3 regions of the Bacillus sp. J14TS2 genome follow, and region 1 is predicted to be linked to each of the others. Evidence: predicted binding sites of a transcription regulator. Region 1 holds the regulator's gene; each other region holds the start of a gene.

The links. Region 1 encodes Rex, which represses fermentation and respiration genes when NADH is low (regulators of the CRP and FNR family bind a similar motif). Its sites were predicted from a motif close to TTGTGAAATATTTCACAA; they were not measured.
Region 2: the regulator Rex is predicted to act here: its motif matches at 2,355-2,372, upstream of KI375_RS25590 (DoxX family membrane protein).
Region 3: the regulator Rex is predicted to act here: its motif matches at 1,005-1,022, upstream of KI375_RS25630 (cytochrome ubiquinol oxidase subunit I).

The regions. Positions count from the first base shown of each region.
Region 1 is NZ_BORE01000029.1:7,409-11,045, reverse strand. It holds gene KI375_RS25910 (ABC-F family ATP-binding cassette domain-containing protein) at 15-1,940, opposite strand; gene KI375_RS25905 (redox-sensing transcriptional repressor Rex) at 2,278-2,958, shown strand; gene KI375_RS25900 (twin-arginine translocase TatA/TatE family subunit) at 3,010-3,183, shown strand; gene tatC (twin-arginine translocase subunit TatC) at 3,201-3,637, shown strand, end outside.
Region 2 is NZ_BORE01000027.1:18,441-22,077, reverse strand. It holds gene KI375_RS25605 (GNAT family N-acetyltransferase) at 99-935, shown strand; gene KI375_RS25600 (hypothetical protein) at 1,404-1,571, opposite strand; gene KI375_RS25595 (DUF488 domain-containing protein) at 1,669-2,043, shown strand; gene KI375_RS25590 (DoxX family membrane protein) at 2,395-2,904, shown strand; gene KI375_RS25585 (NUDIX hydrolase) at 3,030-3,637, shown strand, end outside.
Region 3 is NZ_BORE01000027.1:27,871-31,507, forward strand. It holds gene KI375_RS25630 (cytochrome ubiquinol oxidase subunit I) at 1-926, opposite strand, end outside; gene KI375_RS25635 (hypothetical protein) at 1,416-2,252, shown strand; gene KI375_RS25640 (phospholipase A2 family protein) at 2,493-2,783, shown strand; gene KI375_RS25645 (hypothetical protein) at 3,112-3,552, shown strand; gene KI375_RS25650 (ABC transporter ATP-binding protein) at 3,596-3,637, opposite strand, start outside.

The DNA.
Region 1 (3,637 bases):
TTATTGGACAGCCTCTATTCCAATTGTTCCGCAAGTTCTGTCCACTCTTCTAATAGTTGTTCAATCTCTTGTTTTAATTTTTCACTTTCAGTATTAATAGATAGGACTTGCTCATGATCTTCGAATACATCAGGCAGACATAATTGTTCTTCAAGCTCTGCCACTTTTTCTTCTTTGTCATGCAATTGCTGTTCCAATTCCTCGAGTCTGCGTTTTCTCTGTCTTTCAAGCTTTTTCAATTCCTTTTCTTCTTGAAAAGAGCGTTTGTTTGATTGAACCTTTGGCTCGGCTTGTTGTTGTTCTGCTAATTCCGCTAATTCTTTCATTTCTTGTTTTTTATCCACATAATAATCATAGTCACCTAAATACTCGGTTGTCTCCTCTGTGGATAACTCAATCACTTTTGTTGCAATTCGGTTGATAAAATAACGGTCATGGGAGACAAACAGCAAAGTACCTGGGTAATCCACAAGCGCATTTTCCAATACTTCTTTGCTATCTAAATCCAAATGATTGGTTGGCTCGTCCAATATCAGCACATTTGCCTTTTCTAACATAAGAATGGCAAGGGCAAGGCGAGCTTTTTCTCCTCCACTTAAACTAGAAACAATCTTTTGCACATCATCCCCACTGAACAGGAAGTTTCCGAGCACTGTGCGAAGTTCTTTTTCCTCTTTTAACGGATAATGATCCCATAATTCTTGCAAAACTGTCTTATTGGACGATAATTCCGCTTGTTCCTGATCATAATAACCAATGAGCACATTGGTGCCATAATCAATTTGACCTGAAAGAAGCGGCAGTTTTCGAATAAGTGTTTTAAGCAAGGTCGATTTGCCAACGCCATTTGGTCCAACTAACGCAATACTATCTTGCCGATTCATATGAAAATGAATGTTTTTCGCTAAAGGCTGTTCATTATAGCCAATTGTCGCTTCATTTATTTTTATCACATCATTGCCGCTTGGTCGCTCAATATCAAAATGGAAAGTAGCGGACTGTTCCCCGCCACTAGGACGATCGAGGACCTGCATTTTTTCTAATTGCTTACGCCGGCTTTGCGCCCTTTTCGTTGTCGAGGCTCTTGCTAAATTTCGTTGGATAAAATCCTGCATTTTAGCAATCTCGTCTTGTTGTTTTTCAAAATGTTTCAAATCACGTTCATAGATTTCTGCTTTCTTTGTTAGATATTGACTATAATTCCCATGGTATTTGATCATTTCATGTCTGGATAATTCATACACCTGGTCAACGACTTTATCAAGAAAATAACGGTCATGGGAAACAATTAATATTGCCCCTTCATAGCCTTGCAAATATTGTTCGAGCCAAGATAAGGTCTCGATATCCAAATGGTTGGTTGGCTCGTCCAAAATTAAAATATCTGGTTTCATTAGCAAAAGCTTTGCTAAAGCTAATCTTGTCTTTTGTCCACCGCTTAATGTAGAGATCTTTGTTTGATAATCCGCTTCATAATAGCGCATGCCGTGTAAAACAGAGCGAATATCTGCTTCATATTGATAGCCGCCAGCTGTTTTAAATTTTTCCTGCAAACGGTCATATTCTTGGAAAAGCGAATCAGCGAGCTGGGGGTTTTCGTAATGGGCAGGGTCTGCCATCTTTAATTCTAATTGGCGGATTTCCTTTTCCATTTTTCGAACTTCAGCAAACACCGTTAGCATTTCATCCCAAATGACCTGACTGGATTCTAGTCCCGTGTTTTGTGCTAAATAGCCGATTGTAACGCCTTTTGGACGAACAATTTGTCCAGAATCATAAGAAAGTTGACCTGCAATAATTTTTAAAAGAGTCGACTTTCCTGCACCATTACGCCCTACAAGTGCAACACGATCGCGTGATTTCACTTCTAACTTTATATCCGATAATATGCATTCCGCACCGAAATGCTTTGTAATTTGTTGTAATTGCAATAACATCATCATTATTCACTCCTATGAACAGTTTACAATAAGGAACAGGGCGGGAGCAATCTTTGCTCGTTCAGTATGCTAGCAGAAGGCCAGGAGAATTAGAAAAAGACAGCTTGAAGAAAATAGTGTATGATAATAGGAGAGGTTACTGCGTGAAAAAATGAACAAGTTGATGAAATAGATACACGCATAGCGAACTTGCAGTCCGATATCGTCGACGAATTAAGCTATGAATAGAGGTTTGCTTAGACAAACAGGAAAACTCAGCACACGATATAGAAGATAAAGTTTGGTTAGATACATCCTTTTGAATGGTTGACAATGCTTAAATTAAGGAGGGTGAACGATGAACGTAGAATCAATGAAAATTCCCCAGGCAACGGCAAAACGTTTGCCTCTTTATTATCGTTTTATTAAAAATTTACATGCGTCAGGAAAGCAACGGGTTTCCTCTGCGCAATTAAGTGAAGCTGTGAAGGTGGATTCCGCCACCATTCGCCGTGACTTTTCCTATTTTGGTGCCCTTGGAAAAAAGGGGTATGGTTACAATGTGAATTATTTATTAAATTTCTTTGCGAAAACCCTAGATCAGGACGAGCTAACAAAAGTAGCTTTAGTCGGTGTAGGGAATCTTGGTACAGCCTTTTTGAATTATAACTTTTTAAAAAATAATAATACCAAAATCGCCATGGCCTTTGAGGTCGACCCTGAAAAAATTGGTACAACCATTAGTGATGTACCAATATATGACTTAGCCGAGCTTGAAGAACACTTAAATAAAGAAGCGGTAAGTGCCATTATTTTAACATTGCCTTCTCAAGTAGCTCAGCAAGTGACAGATCGATTGATCAAAACCAATGTAAAGGGAATTTTGAATTTTACTCCAGCTCGATTAACAGTTCCTCCATCTATCCGAGTTCATCATATTGATCTTGCTGTAGAATTGCAGTCACTTATTTACTTTTTGAAAAATTATCCCACCCCTGACACGGAAAATTCACAAGAAATAGAGTCAGAGGATAGATAATTCTCGTCAAATCAGCTAAAATGAGTAATATAAAAGGAGGTGGGCGCAATTATGGTGGGATGGGGAAGTATACTCATCATCGCATTTGTTGCAGTCTTAATATTTGGCCCGAAAAAATTACCAGAGCTTGGAAAGGCAGCAGGTAGTACGTTGCGTGAATTTAAAAATGCAACAAAGGGACTCGCAGAAGATGACGACAAGGACAAGAAAGACGCCGACCGTTGATGGGATGAAAAATTGTGATGAATCAGAATGATAACATGAGCATTCTCGAGCATATAGAGGAATTAAGAAAACGGCTGATGATTATCGTCGTTTTCTTCGTATTGGCTTCACTCATTGGTTTCTTTCTTTCACAGCCGCTCATCCGTTTCCTGCAGGATGCAAGTGCTGTGCAAGAATTAGTGATGAATGCCTTTAAACCAACAGATCCTTTTAAGGTGTATATGCAAATGACCTTTTTGATTGGGATCCTTCTTACTTCGCCTGTCATTTTATATCAGCTATGGGCATTTATTAGTCCTGGACTATTAATGAAAGAAAGAAGGGTCACATTAAGCTATATTCCGGCATCTGTTCTATTATTTTTAGCAGGGATTTCCTTTTCTTATTTTGTCTTATTTCCGTTTGTCATTCAGTTTATGTTCAAACTTTCTGGAAATATGGGGATTGAAACCAC
Region 2 (3,637 bases), on a different contig from region 1:
GGGGATAAATATTTTCACCAAAGGAAAATGGGCATAAACCCCCGCTCCGGAAATAGTTAACATAGATAAAAATGATAATTTATAAAAAGGGGATTACTTTGATTGAACTAACTGAAAATGAATTTGATATGGTATTAGATTTATTACAACAGCCTAAAAACATTCATAATGTGTTTGTATATTCCGTAATTGAACATAAACAACAGGGAAAAATATTTGTGAATAATAAGATTAGTCCAAGTGCTGGTTTAGTTATGAATGAAGGTGGATGTTACTATGTTTTTGGTGATGTATCTGATAATGTATTTAACGATTCACTTATTGAATATTTAAGTGACCCTTCAAATCATGTAAATTTCTTCGATATGTATTTATCATCAAATGAGTGGCTTGAATTTCTTAAACGCTCACTTGAAGGAAATGTTGTTCAATTAAAAAGAACTCATTATGTTTTGGAAGAAATCAATAAAATGGTGCAAGATGTAGAAACACCCGATGGATTTAAAAATAAGCCAATAAATGGAGAATTGTTTAATAAATATAAAGCACAAATTGATAGTTCTTATTCCTATCTTTGGGGTTCTTCTGATAAATATCTTAAAAATGCCTTTGGATTTTGTTTACTTAAAAATGATGAATTTGTAAGTGTTTGTAATACCTTCTATATTGGTGGCAAATTTATTGCTCCAGATATCATTACATTAAATGAATATCGAGGTAGGGGACTAGCTACAATCGTTTGTTCATACTTTATAAAGAGAAGTAAAGAACTGGGGTTAACTCCGTACTGGGATTGTGATGCTGGAAATGAAGCTTCAAATCGTTTAGCGCAGAAATTAGGGTTTAGAAAAGTAGGAGATGTCCCTATTTTATGGTGGCATGAAAACAAGAAAGTGATTGAAAAATATCTTAAGAAATTTAATTATGTAACCTAATATAGTTGTTGTGAGAAATGAGGTCATTTCATTTGTTATATAAAAAGCGACGAGACTAGGACATAATTAAAATGTTAAACTTCAAAGACGAACAATGTATTGCCTAGCGGAGGAAATATACGCAGACTCCTGTGGGAGGAAAAACAACGGTGAGATTCCGGAGTGCGAATAAGGATCAAAGGATAGGTACGCGACGTCCTGTCGCTTCGTCTGCACTAGTTAATCCTGTACGTCGCAACGCCTTCGTGACCTACATCCTGTAAGCCTGAGAAAGCTCCAGCCGCCCGCGGTAAGCGAAGTATATTTCCGGAGCGGCGTATATGAACCTAGTAGTAGTTCGGTTTTGTCTTGTATGAAAACACTTTTGTCTCAGCCTCATCTTTTTTCACCATTAAATGTGTGACATTAAGCAAAGGTGTCTTAATTATTTTTTTGAACTTGTCTAAAACAAAAAATGGGTCTGCTTTTCTAAAGATTGTTATTTTGTTGTTGAATTTCATCTTTTGCTAGTTTGCTGTTCGCGGTTTCAAGTGTACGTTCTTTATTGACAGAATCACCTGGTTCTAGATTATTGAGATTTGCTCGAATGGTCATGTCTTCTTGGTTAATGATTGTTTTTTGTTTGTTCTTTTTCATGGGTGAAGCCTCCTTTTCTATGATAGGGTTAGTATGACCAGTAAAAGGGGATAACATGAATAAGGATGAAAGATCACAAGAGAGGAGAGGGGAGACTATGCCAAAGATTCAACTAAAAAGAGTATACGATTCATTTGACCAATCAGATGGCCTTCGAATTCTTGTTGACCGGATTTGGCCACGAGGTATAAAAAAAGCAGATGCAAAATTGGATGAGTGGATGAAAGAGGTGGCACCTAGCTCCGAATTGAGAAAATGGTTCGGGCATGATCCTCAACGTTTTGAAGAATTTGAGCAAAAATATGTAAATGAACTTCGAAACGATGAAGAAAAGAAAGCTGCCTTTGAAAAGTTATGGGAAAAAGCAAAAAACAATGACATTAGCTTACTTTATGCTGCAAAAGATGAGCAACATAACCAAGCTGTCGTATTGAAAAAGGAACTCAGGTTGCGGAACAGATGGAGCAAATAGTGATGGGAAGGTGCAACCAAATATGAAGAAGCCTTTTTAATCCTGAAAGGTGTAACTTAAACTCGTATGGTAGTATTTAATCCTTTATAACATCTACATAAACCCGTATGGTGTGTTAACTCTTTTTTTTGTTGAGGTTTTCCGTGGGTACTTTTTCAAGTTTTGACAAAAAGGTGTCATTTAAAAAAACACCTTGCTTTCCAGTGAATTTCATAGTATATTAAATCTATAGAAAGTTAGTGAAAATATTCACAAACAAATATAAAATAACAAACATTCACTACAGTGTCCTAATATTTTTTTACATTCTAATGTGAATACTTTCACAAACAATAAAAAACAGGAGTGATTATGATGAATAAATGGTATGAAAATCGTTGGGTAGCAATTGTATGGGCTGCATTAAGAATTTGGTTAGGTGTTCAATGGTTAGAAGCAGGTTGGCATAAATTAGGCGCATTTGATGCAGGCGGATTTTTACAAGGGGCGTTAGCCAAAGCAGGAGGAGAAGCCCCAGTTGTCCAAGGATGGTATGCCGCTTTCCTTGAACATGTTGCCCTTCCCAATGTGAAGATTATCAACATCTTGATCCCAGCAGGGGAAATACTCGTTGGTCTTGGATTAATTGTCGGCGCATTGACAATCCCAGCTCTGATTGCAGGAGCATTCATGAACTTGAACTTCCTACTTGCAGGAACGATTAGCACAAATCCAATCTTACTTGCCGTAGCCATCATTCTCTTATTTGTCATCAATGGAACAGTATATTACGGAGTTGACCGCTTCTTAGTCCCAGCTACGATCAAAAATTTAAAAGACAAAAATATTTTTAAAAAGTTCCGAAGGGTTGCTACACAGTAATCTAAGAAGGGAAAGCTGAAAAATGCTTTCCCTTTTTTCTATTGAGAAAAACAAAGGATTTTGGCAATTTTTATCGAAATGGTCTATAAGAGGGACTGCAATTTAAGAATGTTAGAGGTGAAAACATGGAATATAAATGGTTAGAATGGGCGAAGAAAATTCAAGCCATTTCCCAAGCTGGATTAACATTTTCTAAGGATGTATATGATCTGGAACGATTTGAAGAATTGCGAAAAATTAGTGTAGAAATCATGGCTGATTATTCCGGGACAGAAATGGAAAAAGTGTATGAGTTGTTTGCGAATGAAACCGGTTATCAAACACCTAAATTGGATGTAAGAGGAGCCGTTTTTCAAAATAACCAAATCCTTTTAGTTCAAGAAAATTATGATGGAGCGTGGTCGTTACCTGGAGGTTTTTGTGATATTGGTCTTTCTCCATCCGAAAATATTATTAAAGAAATCACCGAAGAGGCAGGCTATGATGTCAATGTAAAAAAGTTACTTGCGGTTTGCGATACGCATAAACATGCACACCCGCCCCAGCCTTACCATTATTACAAATTGTTTTTTCAATGTGAGATTGTCGGGGGAAGTGCGACTAGTGGTGTAGAAACCGATGATGTTCAATTTTTTTCGAAAAATCATTTGCCAGCTTTATCCCAAAATCGCAATACTGAAGCACAAATACATATGCTTTTTGACTATCTGGAAAATCCAAATAAAGAGACATA
Region 3 (3,637 bases), on a different contig from region 1:
TCTTGTAAAGTATTCATTCCTTCTACTTTTCCAGTAAATTCACTATATGCCAAGTAGCTTAATAAATATGGTATTTCGATCCGGTGGGTACTTTCCTGGTTTTTAGTATCAATATTGGCAAACAGAGTCCAAGCTGCGGGATCACCACTATCCTCCCAAAGCCCTTCAGCCGCTGCCATTTTCATTGGTTGGGCGTGCATTAAATAGGTTGCTTGCGCGTGACCAGAAAAAGCGAGTCCTAGGCCAGCGACCAATCCAATAACAAGCGAAATAGCAATCGAACGTTTAAAAATTTCCACATCTTTTTTCTTAATCAAATACCAAGCACTGACACCAGCGATAAAAAAGGCACCTGTAGCAAAGCTTCCGAAGATTGTATGTGGAAAGGCAACCCAAAGTTTAGGATTGGTCAACACAGCTACAAAATCGGTCATTTCTGCACGACCATTTTGAATCGTATAGCCAACAGGATTATGCATGAAGGAATTGGCTGCTAAGATCCAAAAAGCGGACATAATTGTACCGATCGACACAAGCCAGATACAAGCTAAATGTAATTTTTTCGGTAGTTTATTCCAACCGAACATCCATAATCCAATAAAGGTAGATTCTAAGAAAAAAGCTAATAAAGCCTCAACAGCAAGCGGCGCTCCAAATACATCCCCGACAAATCGTGAATAACTTGACCAGTTCATTCCAAATTGAAATTCCTGGATAATCCCTGTCACCACTCCGACTGCAAAGTTAATTAGAAAAAAGATACTCCAAAACTTGGTCATCTTCAAATAAACTTCTTTTTTCTTTATCACATACAGTGTCTGCATGATCGCAATAATAAATACTAGACCAATGGACAATGGGACAAAGATAAAATGAAACAATGTCGTTGAAGCAAATTGAATCCTCGCAAGAATAACCTCTTCCATTCCATTTTCCTCCTTAAGTGAAAAAGTGAACAAACTTTGACAAAAGTAATTCATTTTGTGTGCTTGTGCACTTTTAATTCGTGAAATTATGAACAAACTTTGACAAAAAATTTTTGCAAAGACATGAGTGAAAATTTTCCTCTGTAATGTCTATCGCAAATCTAGGCGGATAGTAAATCATCCCCCTTTATCTTTCAGCCAAGGTCCAATGATTTTCCTTTTTCTCCACATAGTGAATAACTGAGCATTCTATATTTCTATCATACTACAGATTCTCAAAATAGGAATAAGGTTATGTTACAAATTCGGTACCAATATAAGTCCATTTATTGAACAGAGAATAAGCGAGCAATTTTACTAGCTTATGAGGTTTTATTGTAAAAAGATTTATGGAATTTGTCAATCAAGCTAGTTTTTTATTGACGTTTTTTTGAGCATTATTAGAGGTATAAATAACGTATAAACTTTAAAACAAGGGTGGTTATGATGATGAAAAAGGCTATACAAGTCGCTATTTTTCTAGGCGCTATTTTTCTTATTGGAGGTTGTGCAACTAAGGATCACTCTTCACAAGAAACTCCAGCAGAAAACAATACTGAAACTAATGATGCACAACAAAGTGAGGACCAAGACGACGCTAAACAAGATCCCCAACCTAATGAAGAGGAGAATTCCTCACAACCAGAGCAACAAGACGAGAAAGACCTTACACAGGAAGAGATAATGGAAGGAATAAAAGAGCAAATTGATACAGACCTGACGATTGTTCTTCCAGACAGCATCCCTTTAGATAAAGGAGAGCATTTGACAGCTGCTACCACCTCATCAGAGGATCAATATACGGTTATCTTTTTTGCTAGTCAAACTTCGATTCCCATTAATAATGATCAATTAAAAGATGGTGATGCTAGGCAGATTGCACGATTAACCGTACAACAATACGATACTCAGGAACAGGCAAACGAAGAAATAGCTTATGAAGATTTTGAACAAAACGGCGGTAATGAAGTGGATCTTGGTCATGACATCACTGGGTATCAAGATGCAGGAGCAGGCAGCCTCTGGACAGGCTGGAATGAAGGCCGTTGGGCATTGGCGGCACATACGCAAACAGATCAAGCAGAGTCTGGTGAAAAACTGGCCCGCAATGCCGTCACTTTTCTAGAAGATCATTCATTACCGATCCCAGAAGAACACGGTTTTGTTCATTTAGATGCAACAGGGGATGATCAGCAGATTCTCTGGCAAAAAGAAAATGTCGTTTATCAATTAGATCAAATCGCTGATCCGATCATCGGTTTAAAGATCGCGACATTATTTGAATGATGGATTACTCTTGAAAATTGTGATTAGAAAAAAAGTGGTATTCAATTTAATGGGGATTTTCTTCCATCCCCACCTTCGCTTCTCCGTTTTCCAAGGTCCTGAAGTGAGGGATTACTGCACGGTAATGCGGGATCAAATAGTGGATTTTTTGCTCAATCATCACTTTCCCTTCTCGTTTTAAGGCATCTGCTCATGCATTCTACAATGTATGCTCATATTGTAGAGTATGGGGGTGATTGATTGTCTAGGAAAAGAAATCAGCTTGGTTGCATTTTTCCTGGTTATAGATGGTGTGGACCAGGATGTAGCGGGCCTGGTTCACCTATTAATGATGTGGATGCCTGTTGTATGAGACATGATCGCTGCTTGAATAGGGGGATTCATCCTTGTATATGTGATGAACAATTCATGCATTGCCTTCGTCCGAAAATGGATCGCAGAAGTCGAGATGGCCAACATGCGAGACTGATGTATAGAGCGATACAATTGAAAACAACTTTTCAATGTCAACGATTCAGAAGGGATTGGTGAAAGCCGCTTAATCAGCTCCTTCCGAATCTCTTTTTTTACAGAGGATGTTCTAAGCACTCAGTAAAAATGACACTGCGAATTAAAGAATCTTCCGTTCAAATCCCCACATCCTGTGGACAACATAAAAGTCAGCACAAACATGCGAGTCCGCCTCGAACTTTCGACGTATAAGCTGATAGAACGTCAGTGCAGTCGCCGACTTAATCCTTTTGAATACGAACTAATCATTTTCCTAGCGTGATGAAGGCTTGAGTGAAAGGAAACTAGCATTCTCCTTAAACTTATAGGATAATATTAGAATAATCAGGACTTTTAAGGAGGACTTACATTGAAAAATCATCCTATATCATTACCAATTGCTTATATGATCGAAACACTAAGAAACCAAGGGATATCTGATGCCGAGATACTAAATCAAATCAAACGAAAGGATATTACCCCTTGGAGCCATGTAAATGAACGCTTTGATTTTGATGAACTTATAAAGCTCGCAGATCAAGATCAAGATGCCTTTACCTCCATCATTGAAGATGGTTACCAAATTAAATTTATCACGATCAGAGGCCTGCAAACACTGCTAAAACTTAAATTCCAACTAATCGAAGGCCGCGATTATCAGCTTACTGGCAAAGGGATCAAAGAACTACATATCAAAAAGGACGCCTGGCTTCAACTCAAATCATTACTATCGAAAAATTGTCTAGTCCAAGAAGAACCTCTTGAAGAGAACAGTTCCTATAGAAATGTAAAAATTGAATTAGGGGTCTGACCCTCACTGCGTTAATACTTTATCACAATGGGGGTCAGGCCCCTTATACTAGATGGCAAGCTACAAAATGCTGGTCTTCAATTTC